3 regions of the Roseateles sp. P5_E4 genome follow, and region 3 is predicted to be linked to each of the others. Evidence: riboswitches for the same ligand, from Rfam matches in the RefSeq annotation. Region 3 holds a riboswitch; each other region holds the start of a gene.
What was found. A riboswitch is a leader RNA that binds a small molecule or an ion and turns the genes downstream of it on or off. The one in region 3 is predicted to bind cyclic di-GMP.
Positions count from the first base shown of each region.

Region 1: another riboswitch for cyclic di-GMP. It lies ahead of ACXJLH_RS19740 (hypothetical protein); the one in region 3 lies ahead of ACXJLH_RS20485 (S8 family serine peptidase).
Region 2: another riboswitch for cyclic di-GMP. It lies ahead of ACXJLH_RS05170 (S53 family peptidase); the one in region 3 lies ahead of ACXJLH_RS20485 (S8 family serine peptidase).

Region 1 covers NZ_JBFUMS010000010.1:84,760-88,815, forward strand. Annotated here, with positions in the region: gene ACXJLH_RS19725 (M48 family metallopeptidase) at 1-121, opposite strand, end outside; gene ACXJLH_RS19730 (flavin reductase family protein) at 253-729, shown strand; gene ACXJLH_RS19735 (SRPBCC family protein) at 820-1,263, shown strand; gene ACXJLH_RS19740 (hypothetical protein) at 1,414-2,238, opposite strand; cyclic di-GMP riboswitch class I at 2,333-2,423, opposite strand; gene ACXJLH_RS19745 (hypothetical protein) at 2,556-4,007, opposite strand; gene ACXJLH_RS19750 (ABC transporter ATP-binding protein) at 4,007-4,056, opposite strand, start outside.
Region 2 covers NZ_JBFUMS010000002.1:533,013-537,068, forward strand. Annotated here, with positions in the region: gene ACXJLH_RS05165 (ATP-binding protein) at 1-282, shown strand, start outside; gene ACXJLH_RS05170 (S53 family peptidase) at 317-2,125, opposite strand; cyclic di-GMP riboswitch class I at 2,175-2,261, opposite strand; gene ACXJLH_RS05175 (ATP-binding protein) at 2,425-4,056, opposite strand, start outside.
Region 3 covers NZ_JBFUMS010000010.1:234,559-238,614, forward strand. Annotated here, with positions in the region: gene ACXJLH_RS20475 (antibiotic biosynthesis monooxygenase family protein) at 1-112, opposite strand, end outside; gene ACXJLH_RS20480 (B12-binding domain-containing radical SAM protein) at 112-2,022, opposite strand; cyclic di-GMP riboswitch class I at 2,309-2,399, shown strand; gene ACXJLH_RS20485 (S8 family serine peptidase) at 2,511-4,056, shown strand, end outside.

The DNA.
Region 1 (4,056 bases), 150 kb from region 3:
CCCAGGCTGGCATGAACGCTGCGGCACCGGTAGCGGCAAGCAGCCCGGTGAACAGGCGGCGGCCGCGCAAGGCCGGGGGCGCGCAGCGGCCGGCGGCGCAGTCGGCGCAGTCGCCGAACATGCGCGTCGGCGGGTCAGTGAACTGCAGGTCGTCGCGGACCTGGAAGTCGTCGGCATCCATGCCGACATTGTGCTTGGGCGGCGATGGCGGCTTTCGTAGGACAGCGGCGCGGGACTGGCGACAATCACCCCATGGACAGCCAGCAATTCCGCGCCGCACTGGGCATGTTTGCCACCGGCGTGACCATCGTCACCGTTCGCGCTGCGGACGGCGGCCTGGTCGGCCTCACCGCCAATTCCTTCAACTCCGTGTCCTTGGACCCGCCCCTGGTGCTGTGGAGCCTGGCGCGCCGCGCCGGCTCCATGCCGGTGTTCTCGCATGGCTCGCATTACGCCATCAACATCCTCGCGGCCGACCAGAAGGAGCTGGCCCAGCGCTTCGCGACGCGTGACATCGATCGCTTCGCCGGCGTGGCCTGGCATGAGGGCGCGGGCGGCGCGCCGGTGCTGGAGGGGGCTGCTGCCGTCTTCGAATGCGCCAACCGCAGCCGTTACGAGGAGGGCGACCACGTCATCTTCGTCGGCGAAGTCGAGCGTTGCTCGTCCCGGCTCGGCGCTCAGCCGCTGATCTTCCACGGCGGCCGTTATTTCACCGAGTTGCCGATCTAGGGTTTTTTCCGGGTTGGCGTTGTCGATCCGGTCGGGCTCTGATCGTCGTCATGACAGAGGGCCATCCTCTGTCCAACCACGGAATCGACCATGACCAACACCGTCACCCTGCACCGCGTGCTGCGCTGCCCGCCCGACCGCGTCTACCGCGCCTTCACGACGCCGGCCGCCATGGCCAAGTGGCTGCCGCCCCATGGCTTTACCGGCACCGTTCACGAGATGGATGCCAAGGTGGGTGGCACGTACAAGATGTCGTTCACCAACTTCACCACCGGCGGCGGCCACAGCTTTGGTGGCCGCTACCTGGAGCTGGTGCCCGGCCAGAAGCTGCGCTACACGGCAGCCTTCGACGATCCCAACCTGCCTGGTGAGATGACGACGACCGTCGAGCTGCGCGCCGTGTTCTGCGGCACCGAGGTGCACATCAAGCAGGAAGGCATCCCGGCCATGATCCCGGCCGAGGCCTGCTACCTGGGCTGGCAGGAGTCGCTGACCCTGCTGGCCCAGCTGGCCGAGCCGGAAATCAACCAGTAACGTGGTGCGCTCGGGCCGAGCGACGGGCCGCCCCTAGCCGGCCCGCCATGGCGATGTGCTTGCGGCTCAATGCCGCCAAGCATCGCCGCCCCCTCGGGGGGCCGGTTAGGCCCGCTCGTGTTCAGCGGAGCGGGACTGGACGAGGGGTCTTTACTTGACGCCTGGTGTCGGCACGATGGCCGCCATCGCGGCCTTGAAGGCGGGGTCGGCCATCAGTGCGTTCCAGGCCGCCATCAGGCTGCCGTAGTCACCGGTCGAGATCTTCTTGGCGTTGATCGCCGTCGTGAGGGCGGCGTTCAGGCGCACGATCTCGGCGTACTTCGCATAGCCCTTGCCCTTGAGCTGGGTTGCCGCGTAGTTGCTGTAGCCCCAGGCGTTGTTGAGGTTGTTCCAGTCGCCCGAGCCGGGCTGGACATAGACGACCGGTGCGGGAGCGGGCGACGGGGCCGGTGCGGGCGGCGCGGCCACGGGTGCCGGAGCTGGTGCCGCGGCGGGCTTGCCGCAGGTGCCGCTCACGTTGATGCGCACCCAGCCCGTGCTCGGCACGCCGTCGACATTGACGACGACCTTCACGTTGTTCGCGCCGGCGAAGAGATAGGGCTGGGTCCAGATCGTCTTGACGACCTTGGGCGTCAGCGCGATTTGCGTGTTCTGCGCGATCAACGTGTCGTTGCTGTAGATGCGGTTGGTGCTGGTGGCCACGGCCGAGGCGCTGACCTCGTCGTACTTGAAGTTGAAGGCGCAGCGGCCGAGGCTGGAGATGAAGGCATCCTTCTCGCTGACGGTGATCTGGGGCATGGCGCCCGTGGCCGTGCCGTTGGCGGCGACGAGCATGGGCGCGGCCTGGGCGAGGACGGTCTGGCCGTCGCTCTTGACGATGCGCACGAGGCCGGTGAGCTGGGCCGTCGGGTCGGCGGCGAAGCTGGCCTGGGCGAACAGGGCGAGGGCAGCGAAGGCAATGGCTTGGTACTTCATGGCGTGGTCTTTCGGGTTGATGCAAAGGGTGGGGCTACTGGGCAGTAGCCGGCACCTCCCCGTGTGCCACGCTGCGGACATGTCCTTGTCCGCCCAGGGCGGCCCCGCTGTCTTTTGCTCCTGTCAGAGCACGAAGACCGGTGGCTTTGCGTCCCCGCCTTTCGACGGGTTTGCCGACTGCATGGGACGCAGTGTGCGGATGTAAGCCGTGTCTTGTCCGTGCGTCAGTTCACGAACCGAGACCCCCGACCGGCGAGCGGCGCGAGGCCCGCGACGAGCGGTTTTTGAAGCTTGCGGCGGGCTTGCGCCGAGCGTTTTCAGCTCAAGCGACCGGCCGGCAAGGCCGTTGGCGCAGCGCTCAGCGTGCGCCAGCGCCATGCGCCCAGCGCGGCGCTGAGCGCAACACTGATGCCTGCCAGCAGAGGCAGCGGCGCGCCCAGATCCTTTTGCAGCAGGAACATGCCCCAGCCCATCAGCATGAAGGCCAGGATGGGCACGACGGTGGTCCAGGCCGTGGGCGACTTCATGCGCGAAGGCGCGCGCAGCAGCCAGCCGGTGCTCAGTGGCAGGGCGCCAAAGGCCAGGCACAGCAGTGCGGCATTGTTCGCGGCCCAGGCCAGCAGGCCCAGGCCGGCGGTCGTCAGCGCCCAGGCAACCAGGGCGTGGCGCAACTGCATCAGCGCAACCGCGCGGTTCAGCGCCTCTCCCTGCGGCAGGCCTGGCAGCAGCCGCATCAGGGCCTGTTCGCGGCGGCTGTGCCAGAGCATGTTGGGCAGGGTGAAGCAAGGGTTGAAGCCGATGCTCGCCAGGCCGATGGCCATGCCGTAGGCGCCTTTGGTCCAGTTGTCCTGCAGGCCCTGGCCGGCCAGCGCAAACGCGATGAAGAAGCTCAGCGCGGCGATGCCCACGGCCATCACGGCGCCCAGGCTCTGGTGCAGCCAGTGCTGCCGGCCATGCAGCACGATCTCGGCGCGGCGCATGGCGCTCTGGCCAGTCGGTTCGGCCTGCGCGACGACATGGCACTGCCAGGCCGACACGGCGAGCGCAAAAGGCTGGCTCAGCCATTCGCCCACGCGACCGAAGGCGGCAGCGCCGGCGTATTTGCCCTGCATGCTGTCCTCGGCGGCGCGGCGCATGCGGCCCAGGCGGGCATAGGCCTCGGCATGGGCCGCATCGCCCCTGCCGAACAGCCGCGTGAGCGACCAGCCCAGGGCCAGCAGGCTCAGCGCGAGCACGGACAGCGGCTGGGCCAGCCACAGCTCGCGCAGCGCGGTGCTCAGAGCCGCCAGCCGCCGATCCAGTCCGGTGCCGAAGAACAGCATCGGCCCAAAGGGGATCACCAGCCAGAGCTGCCATTCGCGCGTCGCCCAGCCCATGAAGACCAGCACGGCCGCGGCGCCCAGCAGCAGCAGGGCGAAGGAGGGCATCTGCGGCAGGCAAAGCCACAGCAGGGCTGCGCTGCCCAGCGACAAGCCGGCCCAGGCTGCGAGCGCGGACTCCAGCGTCTGGCGCAGATGGCCGGGCACGAAGCGCGCGGCATGGGGATGGTTCTGCTGCATGAGGCTGCCGATGATGGCCATCCACAGCGACATCAGCACCAGTGCCGCCGAAAGGGCCAGCATGGGCATCGCCAGCTGCGGCGCCAGGTAGACGCCCAGCGCCAGGCCCAGCACGGCGAGGGCGAACAGCGCCCGGCGGCCCCAGGGGGATTCGCGATCGCGCTGGCGCCAGAAGGCCAGCAGCAATTGGCTGTAGGGGGCGGCTTTCATCACGTCAGCTCCGCGAACAGGTCTTCGAGGTTGACGGCCTGTGCGTCCA
Region 2 (4,056 bases), on a different contig from region 3:
GCGCAGAACCATGGCGCGCCACCCATCGAGCTGGCCTGCGGTGAATACGCCGGTGCCGCCTGGATCGAGGTGCGCGACCGCGGCCCGGGCATCGCGCCGGCCCGGGTCGACGATCTCAAGCGCCCCTTTCAGCGCGGCGACACGGCGCGCGGCGGCAAGCCCGGCTCGGGCCTGGGCCTGGCCATCGTCGAGCGCATCGCGCGGGCCGAGGGCGCCGAGCTCAGGTTGATGCCACGCGATGGTGGCGGCCTCATTGCCCGTGTCAGCTGGTCTGGATCGTGACGAAGCAGTATTCGAGCAGTCGCCAGTGCTGAGTTCAGCTCGCGTTGATCGTCACCGTCACGTTGCCCGTGCTCGTCTGGCCGAGGTTGTCCTTCAGCGTGATGACGAGGTTGGTGCGGCCGGCTACCGGGTTGGCCCAGTTCAGGGCGAGGCCGCTGCTGGTGGCCGAGAAGCTCATGCCGCTGGCGGCGCCGCTGATGCTGATGCTCAGCGAGCTCGCGCCCGGCGCCGAGTAGCCGATGGTGGCGGCGAGAGCCTTGCCGGCCGTGCCGCTCAGGCTGGTGGTCGTCAGCGTGGGGCCGCTGCTGGTCGTCGGCGTGGGGGTGGTCGTCGAGGTCGTGACGCTGGCGCCGCTGAGGCTGATCAGCAGGGCGCTGACGTTGGGCGTGCCCCAGCCGGTGGGCGTGTCATAGCCGGCCTTGGCGGCGCAGCTCGTGCATGTGCCGTTGCTGCCGCTGGCCACGTCCTTGAAGGCGGCGGCGTACTGCGTCGGCACGGCGCCGATCTGCTGGTAGAGGGCGGCATGAGGCTGGCCGAGCAGGGCCTTGCTGGCGGCGGCGCGCATCGCGTTGGCCACGGCCAGCAGGCCGGCCCATTGCGGCGTGGCCAGGCTGGTGCCACCGGCGCTGACCCAGCGCGTCGTCGTCGTGCCCTGTGCAATCAGCGCCACGTACTGGCCGGAGTTGGGGTCGGCGTTGAAGGCGACGTCGGCGACGGCGCGCTTGGCGTAGCCGCCGATGGTGCCGCTCTGGTAGCTGGGCAGGGCCACATAGGCGCTGGTGCCGCCGCCGGTGCCGGTCCAGGTGGTTTCGCTGCGCGCACCGCTGCTGTAGCTCAGCGTGGTGCCGCCGACGGCCACGACGCGGGTCGACACCGAAGGCCAGGACACGGCCGCGCCGTTGTCACCGGTGGCGGCCAGGTAACTCATGCCGGCGGTGGTGAAGGCGCTGTCATAGCTCGACGTCCAGCTGCCCTCGGCGGCGCCGAAGCTCATGGACACGACGCCAGCGCCCATCTTGTTGGCCAGGGCCACGGCCTTGGACAGGCTGCCGACGCCGGCGTCCGGCGCTTCGATGAGGACGAGGCGCGCCAGCGGTGCCGTCGCGTGGGCCCATTGCACGTCCAGCGCGATCTCGGTGGCCCAGCCGCTGTCATAGGCGGGCGCCGTGGCGGTCAGGGCGCCGGCGGTCGTGCTGTAGGCAATGACCAGCTCGCAGCTGGACGCGGAGGCTTTGGCCAGCGGCAGGCTGGCGTTGGCCGCCAGGGTGCGCGAGCTGCAGGTCGGCAGCGCGAACTTGGTGTTGAAGGCGGCCAGTTCGGCGGCGATGTTGGGGTCGTGCTTGGCGTTGACGATGTAGATGGTCTGGCCGGCGCCGAGCTGGGCGGCCTGGGCTGCGGTCAGGCCGGCGGTGCTGGCGGGCAGGGCCGGCTGCGCGTAGGCGGCGCGGATCTGTGCCGGCGTATAGGTCGTCACCGCAGTGGACGTCGCCATCGGGGCGGCTTCGCCTGCACCCGCCGCGAAGGCGCGAGGCCGCATGGCGTCGTCCAGGCGGTCGCGCGTCAGGCCTTGGGTGGCGACGCCGGCCAGGGCGTGGCTGCGGTGGGGTGCGGCACCGTTGTCGGGTTCTTCGAGATCGACGGCGGCGGTGTGGAAGCTGGGCTGAGCCTCGACGCTGGCGGCGGCGCCATCGGCAAGATCAACGGTCAGGTTGATGACCGAGGCCGCCTCGCTGACCTGGACGGTCGGGCTGTCGCTGCTGCCACCGCCACAAGCGGTCAGCGCCGCGGCGGTCAGCAGGCTGAAGGTCCAGGAAGTCCAGGAGACAGGGCGGGTACTGCGCATGGCCGGGTTCTCGTACGAAGGAGGGCCACGCCGATCAAGACCTGCCGGTCTTGGCGGCCCCGCTGCCGTGGCGCTTGCGCGCTGTAGGCCGGTGGCTTTGCGTCCCCGCCTTTCGACGGGTTTGCCCTCTGGGTTGTGAAACAGGTTCAGTCTAGGCGCCGGGGTGCCGAGATACGGGGCCCGACAAAGGCGCTGCGTGACTTCTGACTCGGCGGGCAGCGCGAGCTTTCGATGCCGCCAGTCTGCGTTTCGTGAGTTACTGCCCTGTGGTTGCTTTGTGTCACGCAGGACACAAAAGCTCAGGCGGGCTGCGGCGGGTGCAGCGGGATCCAGACCGTGAAGCGCGTGCCGACGCCGGGTTGGGAATCCACTTCGATGCGGCCGCCGTGCTTTTGCACGATGGAAAAAGACAGGGACAGGCCCAGGCCCGTCCCTTGGCCGACGGGTTTGGTCGTGAAGAAGGGCTCGAAGATGCGCCGCTTGACCTCCTCGCTCATGCCGCTGCCCGTGTCTGCGATCTCGATGCGAACCCAGCCATCCTCGGCGCGCGTGGTCAGCGTGATCGTGCCGCGCTCCTTGATGGCATGGGCCGCATTGACGATCAGATTCATGAAGACCTGGTTGAGCTGCGCGGCGATGCAGTGCACCGGGGGCAGCACGGCATAGTCCTTGCGAACCTCGGCCTTGTACTTGACCTCGTTCATGACGACGTTGAGCGTCGAGTCCAGCCCGGCATTGAGGTCGGCGTCCTGCCAATCGGCATGGTCGACGCGCGAGAAGTCCTTGAGGTCCTGCACGATCTTCTTGACCCGCGACAGCCCCTCCTCGCTCTCGTCGAGCAACTGGGGCAGGTCCTCCTGCACGAAGCTCAGGTCGACGGCGGCATCCACCCGGTCCAGCTCTTCTCGCACATCGCCAGGCAGCGCGTCGGCCGGCGTCTTCCTCAGCAGTGCGAGCAACGCGAAGACAGGTTGGACATAGCCGCGCAGCGAGCCGAGGTTGGAGCTGACAAAGCCGATCGGGTTGTTGATTTCGTGGGCGACACCGGCGGCGAGCTGGCCGATGGAGGCCATCTTCTCGGCCTGCAGCAGCTGGTTCTGCGCTTCCTCAAGCCGGTTGTTGGTCTGCTTGATGCGCTCGTAGTTGAGCTCCAGCTCACGCTGCACGCGGCGCACCTCCGTGCGGTCCTGCAGCAGCCACCAGGTGCCCGCTGTCGGCTCCTCGGGATTGGACACGTAGGCAATGATCTGCACCCACAGCGTGTTGCCGGCCAGCGTGCAGACCTCCATCTCGTGCAGCAGCGAGCCGCCCCGCGACAGCACCGGGATGGCGATCTGGCTCAGCGCTTCGAAGTCTTCATCGCTCTTGAACAGGCGGCGCGTCGGCAGCCCATGGGGCGGGACGTCACCGAGTTCGAACATCTCGATGAACTTCTTGTTGCCGCGCTGGATCTGCTGATTGGCCGTCGCGATGATGCCTACCGACGCGTTCTCAAGAAAGGCTTCGAGTTCATGGTGGGTGCTCAGCAACTCGGCCGTGCGGTCCGCGATCATGTTCTCGAGTTCGTTGCGATGGCGGCGGAGTTCGTCCTCGGCCTGGCGCCGTCGCGTGATGTCCTGGAGTGTCTCGATGGCGCCGACGACTTCCCCGTGGGCATCGACCAGCGGGGCGGCCGTGAAGTAGAGCCAGCGCCCCTCCCGGCCGAAATTGGGGAAATAGCCCTCGACCTCGTAGGCGTTGGCGATGTGCGGCGAGGGTTGGCAGTGCCGGCCGTACAGGCGCTGGCGCTCCTGCTCGACATTGCCGTCCAGGATCAGGTCGACCAGCAGCGGCCTGGCTTCGGGGTAGAAGGCGCGCCAGGTGTCGTCGCGGCCCAGCATCTCGGAGGCGTCGCGGCCGGTGAGCTGGGCACAGGAGGCGTTCCAGTGCGT
Region 3 (4,056 bases):
CCTCGCCGAGGTAGCCGGGAATGGCGCGGGCGATGGCGGCGATGCGGTCGTCCAGCGCGAAGAAATCGGCGTCGTAGTCGCCCTTGGCGAAGGTGAAGGTGGAGGTGTACATCAGGTGATTGTCGCCAGGGCGCGCTCGACGAAGCGGCGCGGCACTGTCGTCTTGGGTACGCGCACCGGGAACCAACTGCGGATATCGCTGTCCACGCCGATGCCGTGCATGAAGTTGTACAGGCCCTTCTTCAGCCCCTGGCCAAGGCCGTCGTGGTCGGTGGGCGTGGGGTCGATGAAGGCGACGTCGTTCTTCGCAAAGCGGCCATCGGCGGGCAGGGGCTGTAGCGTGACGCCGTATTCCGCCGGGTTCAGTCCGACGGGCGAATGCACCGTGCAGGCGAAGCGGTGGAAGAAGCCGCTGTGGATGCAGCCGTTCTCGAACAGCTGGCGCACGTATTCCAGCGCGTCCACGGTGTCCTGCGTTGTCTGCGTGGGGAAGCCGTACATCAGGTAGGCATGCACCAGCACGCCGGCGTCGGCAAAGGCCTTGGTCACGCGCGCCACCTGCTCGATGGAGACGCCCTTCTTCATCAGCTTCAGCAGCCGGTCCGATGCCACCTCCAGCCCGCCCGAGATGGCGATGCAGCCGCTGTCGGCCAGCAGCTGGCAGAGCTCGGGTGTGAAGGTTTTCTCGAAGCGGATATTGCCCCACCAGCTGATGGCCACGCCGCGGCGGATCAGCTCCTCGGCCAGAGCCTTGAGCGCCTTGGGCGGCGCGGCTTCGTCGACAAAGTGGAAGCCCGTCTGGCCCGTCTCCTTGACGATGGCCTCGATGCGGTCCACCAGCACTGAAGCCGACGCGGCCTCGTAGCGCGAGATGTAGTCCAGGCTGACGTCGCAGAAGCTGCATTTCTTCCAGTAGCAGCCATGCGCCACGGTCAGCTTGTTCCAGCGGCCGTCGCTCCAGAGCCGGTTCATCGGGTTGAGCATGTCCAGCAGCGACAGATAGCGGTCCAGCGGCAGGCCGTCCCAGGTCGGTGTGCCGACGTCATCGAAGGGAATGTCGGGCTCGACGAAGTTGGTGTACCTGACCTCCGTGCCGTCGCGCCAGAAGGTACGCACCAGGCGCGTCTTGGAGCGCTTGCCGGCGACGTGCTCCAGCAGCGCCAGCAGTGGCCGCTCGCCGGCGTCCAGCGTCACGTAGTCGACAAAGTCGAAGACGCGCGGCTCGGCCAGTTCGCGCAGCTCGGTGTTCACATAGCCGCCGCCCAGCACGCAGACGACCTCTGGCCGTGCGGCCTTGATCGTCTGGGCGATGCGCAGGGCGGCGTAGACCGAACCAGGGAAAGGCACGGACAGCAGCACGACCTCGGGTTGGTGCTGTTCCAGCGCGGCCAGCGTCAACTTGTGCAGCGTGCGGTCGACGAGATTGGGCGGAGCGGCCAGGGCGGTGGCCAGCGGGTCGAAATGCGCTTGGGCCGCGGCTAGGGATTCGGCATAGCGGACGAACTCGAAGCGTTCATCCACGGCGTCGCGCAGCACGTCGGCGAGGTCGTTCAGGAAGAGGGTTGCGAGGTGGCGCGCGCGGTCCTGCAAGCCGAGGGCGCCAAACGCCCAGGCGAGCGGGTCGCCGCCGTCCTCGTCGACATAGGCGTCCAGCGAGGCGAAGCGCGCGCCCTCGGGGAGGAAGGCGCGGGTGTTGATGCGATGCGCCAGCGTCGGGTCGCGGCCCTGCAAAAAGCCGAGGACGCGCGGCGTGGCGGCCGCTATTGCGTCGAACTCGGCAGCGAACCAGGCGGTCTGCGGCGTGCGCTTGGCTTCGGGCAGCGCCAGCACGGCGTCACGCAACTGGGCCAGGCCGGCGGGCGTGAACAGCTCCAGCACCAGGGCCAGCGCCAGGTCGACCTGCTGCGCGTCGATGTCGCGCGAGCGCAGGAAGCCGGTCAGGTAAGCGGTGGACGGGTAGGGCGTGTTCAGCTGCGTCATCGGCGGGATGACGGAGAGCACGCGGGGAGACTGGCGAAGCATGGGCGGGATTGTCGCGGTGTAGCGTGGTGCGACATGGCTAGCAAACCGCCTCGCATCGCGCGAGGCGCGGGCAGCCGGCGACTTCTGTGCTGTGGTCCTCTGTAAAAGGTCGACTTCTTCCATACGGCCGGAGCGTGATCGGATGGGCGATGCCTCACAACCTAACTGACCGGTTTCACGCGTCGCTGTGAGGCTGGATCATGGATGTGTAACGGTGGCCGGACGGACCCGGAAGCGCCACTTGTTCACAGCGTTAAGCCGCGATTTCAAATACATTCTTTTTCACTGATGACAAAGGCACACCCGAGCGAAAGCCGGGGTCGCAAAGCTTCCGGTCTAAGGCCCGCCTGGCGGGTTACGACAGCGGGGTTGCCAAGGACAAGCCGCCGGCAGGTGCCGTCGACATGGCAGCTCTTCCGTCGCCGGGATGCGGCGCGACGCCCGACCGGGCGTGTGCGTAGGAATCAGCGCAACAACGAAAGCTGTCCATGAAGTCCACCACGCTCCCTCTTCGATTCGTAGTTCTGATCGAGTGGCGCCTGCACGCGGCGCTTGCGCTGCTGCTGACGCTGGCTGCATTGCTGTGGCCTGCACTGGCGCAGGCTGCACCGCGCGACAAGATTGCCGCCGATCTGCGCCAGGCCGTCGATTCGGCCGCTGCGCCTCGCCAGCGCTGGCAACAGGAACTGGCTGGTCGCCGCTACGTGCATACCCTGGTCGTCAGCGACGGGCGGGACGCCGAGCTGGTCGAGCTCCGCCGCGCGGTCGTGGCGGCGGGTGGCACCGTCTACTGGCGCTACCAGTCGGTGCCGGCGCTTTTCGTGACCTTGCCCGTTGACAAGGTTGACGCGCTCGCTGCGCGGCCGGACGTGCAGAGCATCTCGCCGAACCGGCGCGCGGCCCGCACGTTCAGCCTGACCGAGGCCTCCACCGGCGCAGCCGACGTGCGTGCCGCCACGATCGGCGCGGCGCGGGGCCTGGACGGCTCGGGCGTCGCCATCGCCGTGCTGGATTCGGGCATCGCTGGGAACCACACCGCGTTCACCGATGGTCAGCGCTCGCGGGTCGCACGCGCCGTCGACTTTGAGAAGGTGACGCAAGGCGGCGCGGACCGCGCCTGGCAACCCGGCGTCGACCGATCCGACGCGGCGCTCGATGAACGCCCCCAAGCGGCGGGCGGGGCGGATGCATATGGCCACGGCACGCATGTCGCGGGCATCGCTGCAGGCCGCTCGACGTCGCGTCTGCCCGAGTCGAGCGGCATTGCGACCCAGGCCTCGCTGGTCGACGTCAAGGTGCTTGACAGCCGCGGCGAAGGCGAGCTGAGCGATGTGCTGGCCGGGATCGACTGGGTCATCGCACATGCGAAGCAGCAAAACATCCGCGTGCTCAACGTGAGCCTTGCCGCCGATTCGACCGAGTCGTATCGGACCGACCCGCTGTGCGGCGCTCTGCGCGGCGCGAGTGCAGCCGGCCTCGTGGTGGTCGTGGCCGCCGGCAACTACGGCACGGACGCCTCCGGTCAGGAGCGCTACGGCACGATCAGCTCGCCGGGCAATGAGCCCTCGGTCATCACCGTGGGATCGGCCAACACGCAGGCGACTGCCTCGCGCAGCGACGACGCAGTCAACCATTTCAGTTCCCGCGGGCCCACCCGCGGCGGCCTGTTCCTGCCCGACGGGCGCCGCGTCGCCGACAACCTGCTCAAGCCGGACCTGGTGGCCCCGGGCAACCGCATCGTCGGCCCGATGGCGGCCGGCAGCACGCTCGCCACGGACTTCCCCTCGCTGTCGGCGCCCTATGGCGGCACGGCGCAGCCGCGGGGCCGCGAATTGATGGACCTGAGCGGCACTTCGGTCGCTGCGCCGGTGGTGTCCGGTACCGTGGCCCTGATGTTGCAGGCCAACCCCGGCCTGACGCCCCCGTTGGTGAAGGCGATCCTGCAGTACACCGCGCAGGCCCTGCCAGGCGCCAACCTGCTGCAACAGGGCGCCGGCCTGTTGAACGTCGACGGCGCGGTGCGGCTGGCCGGTG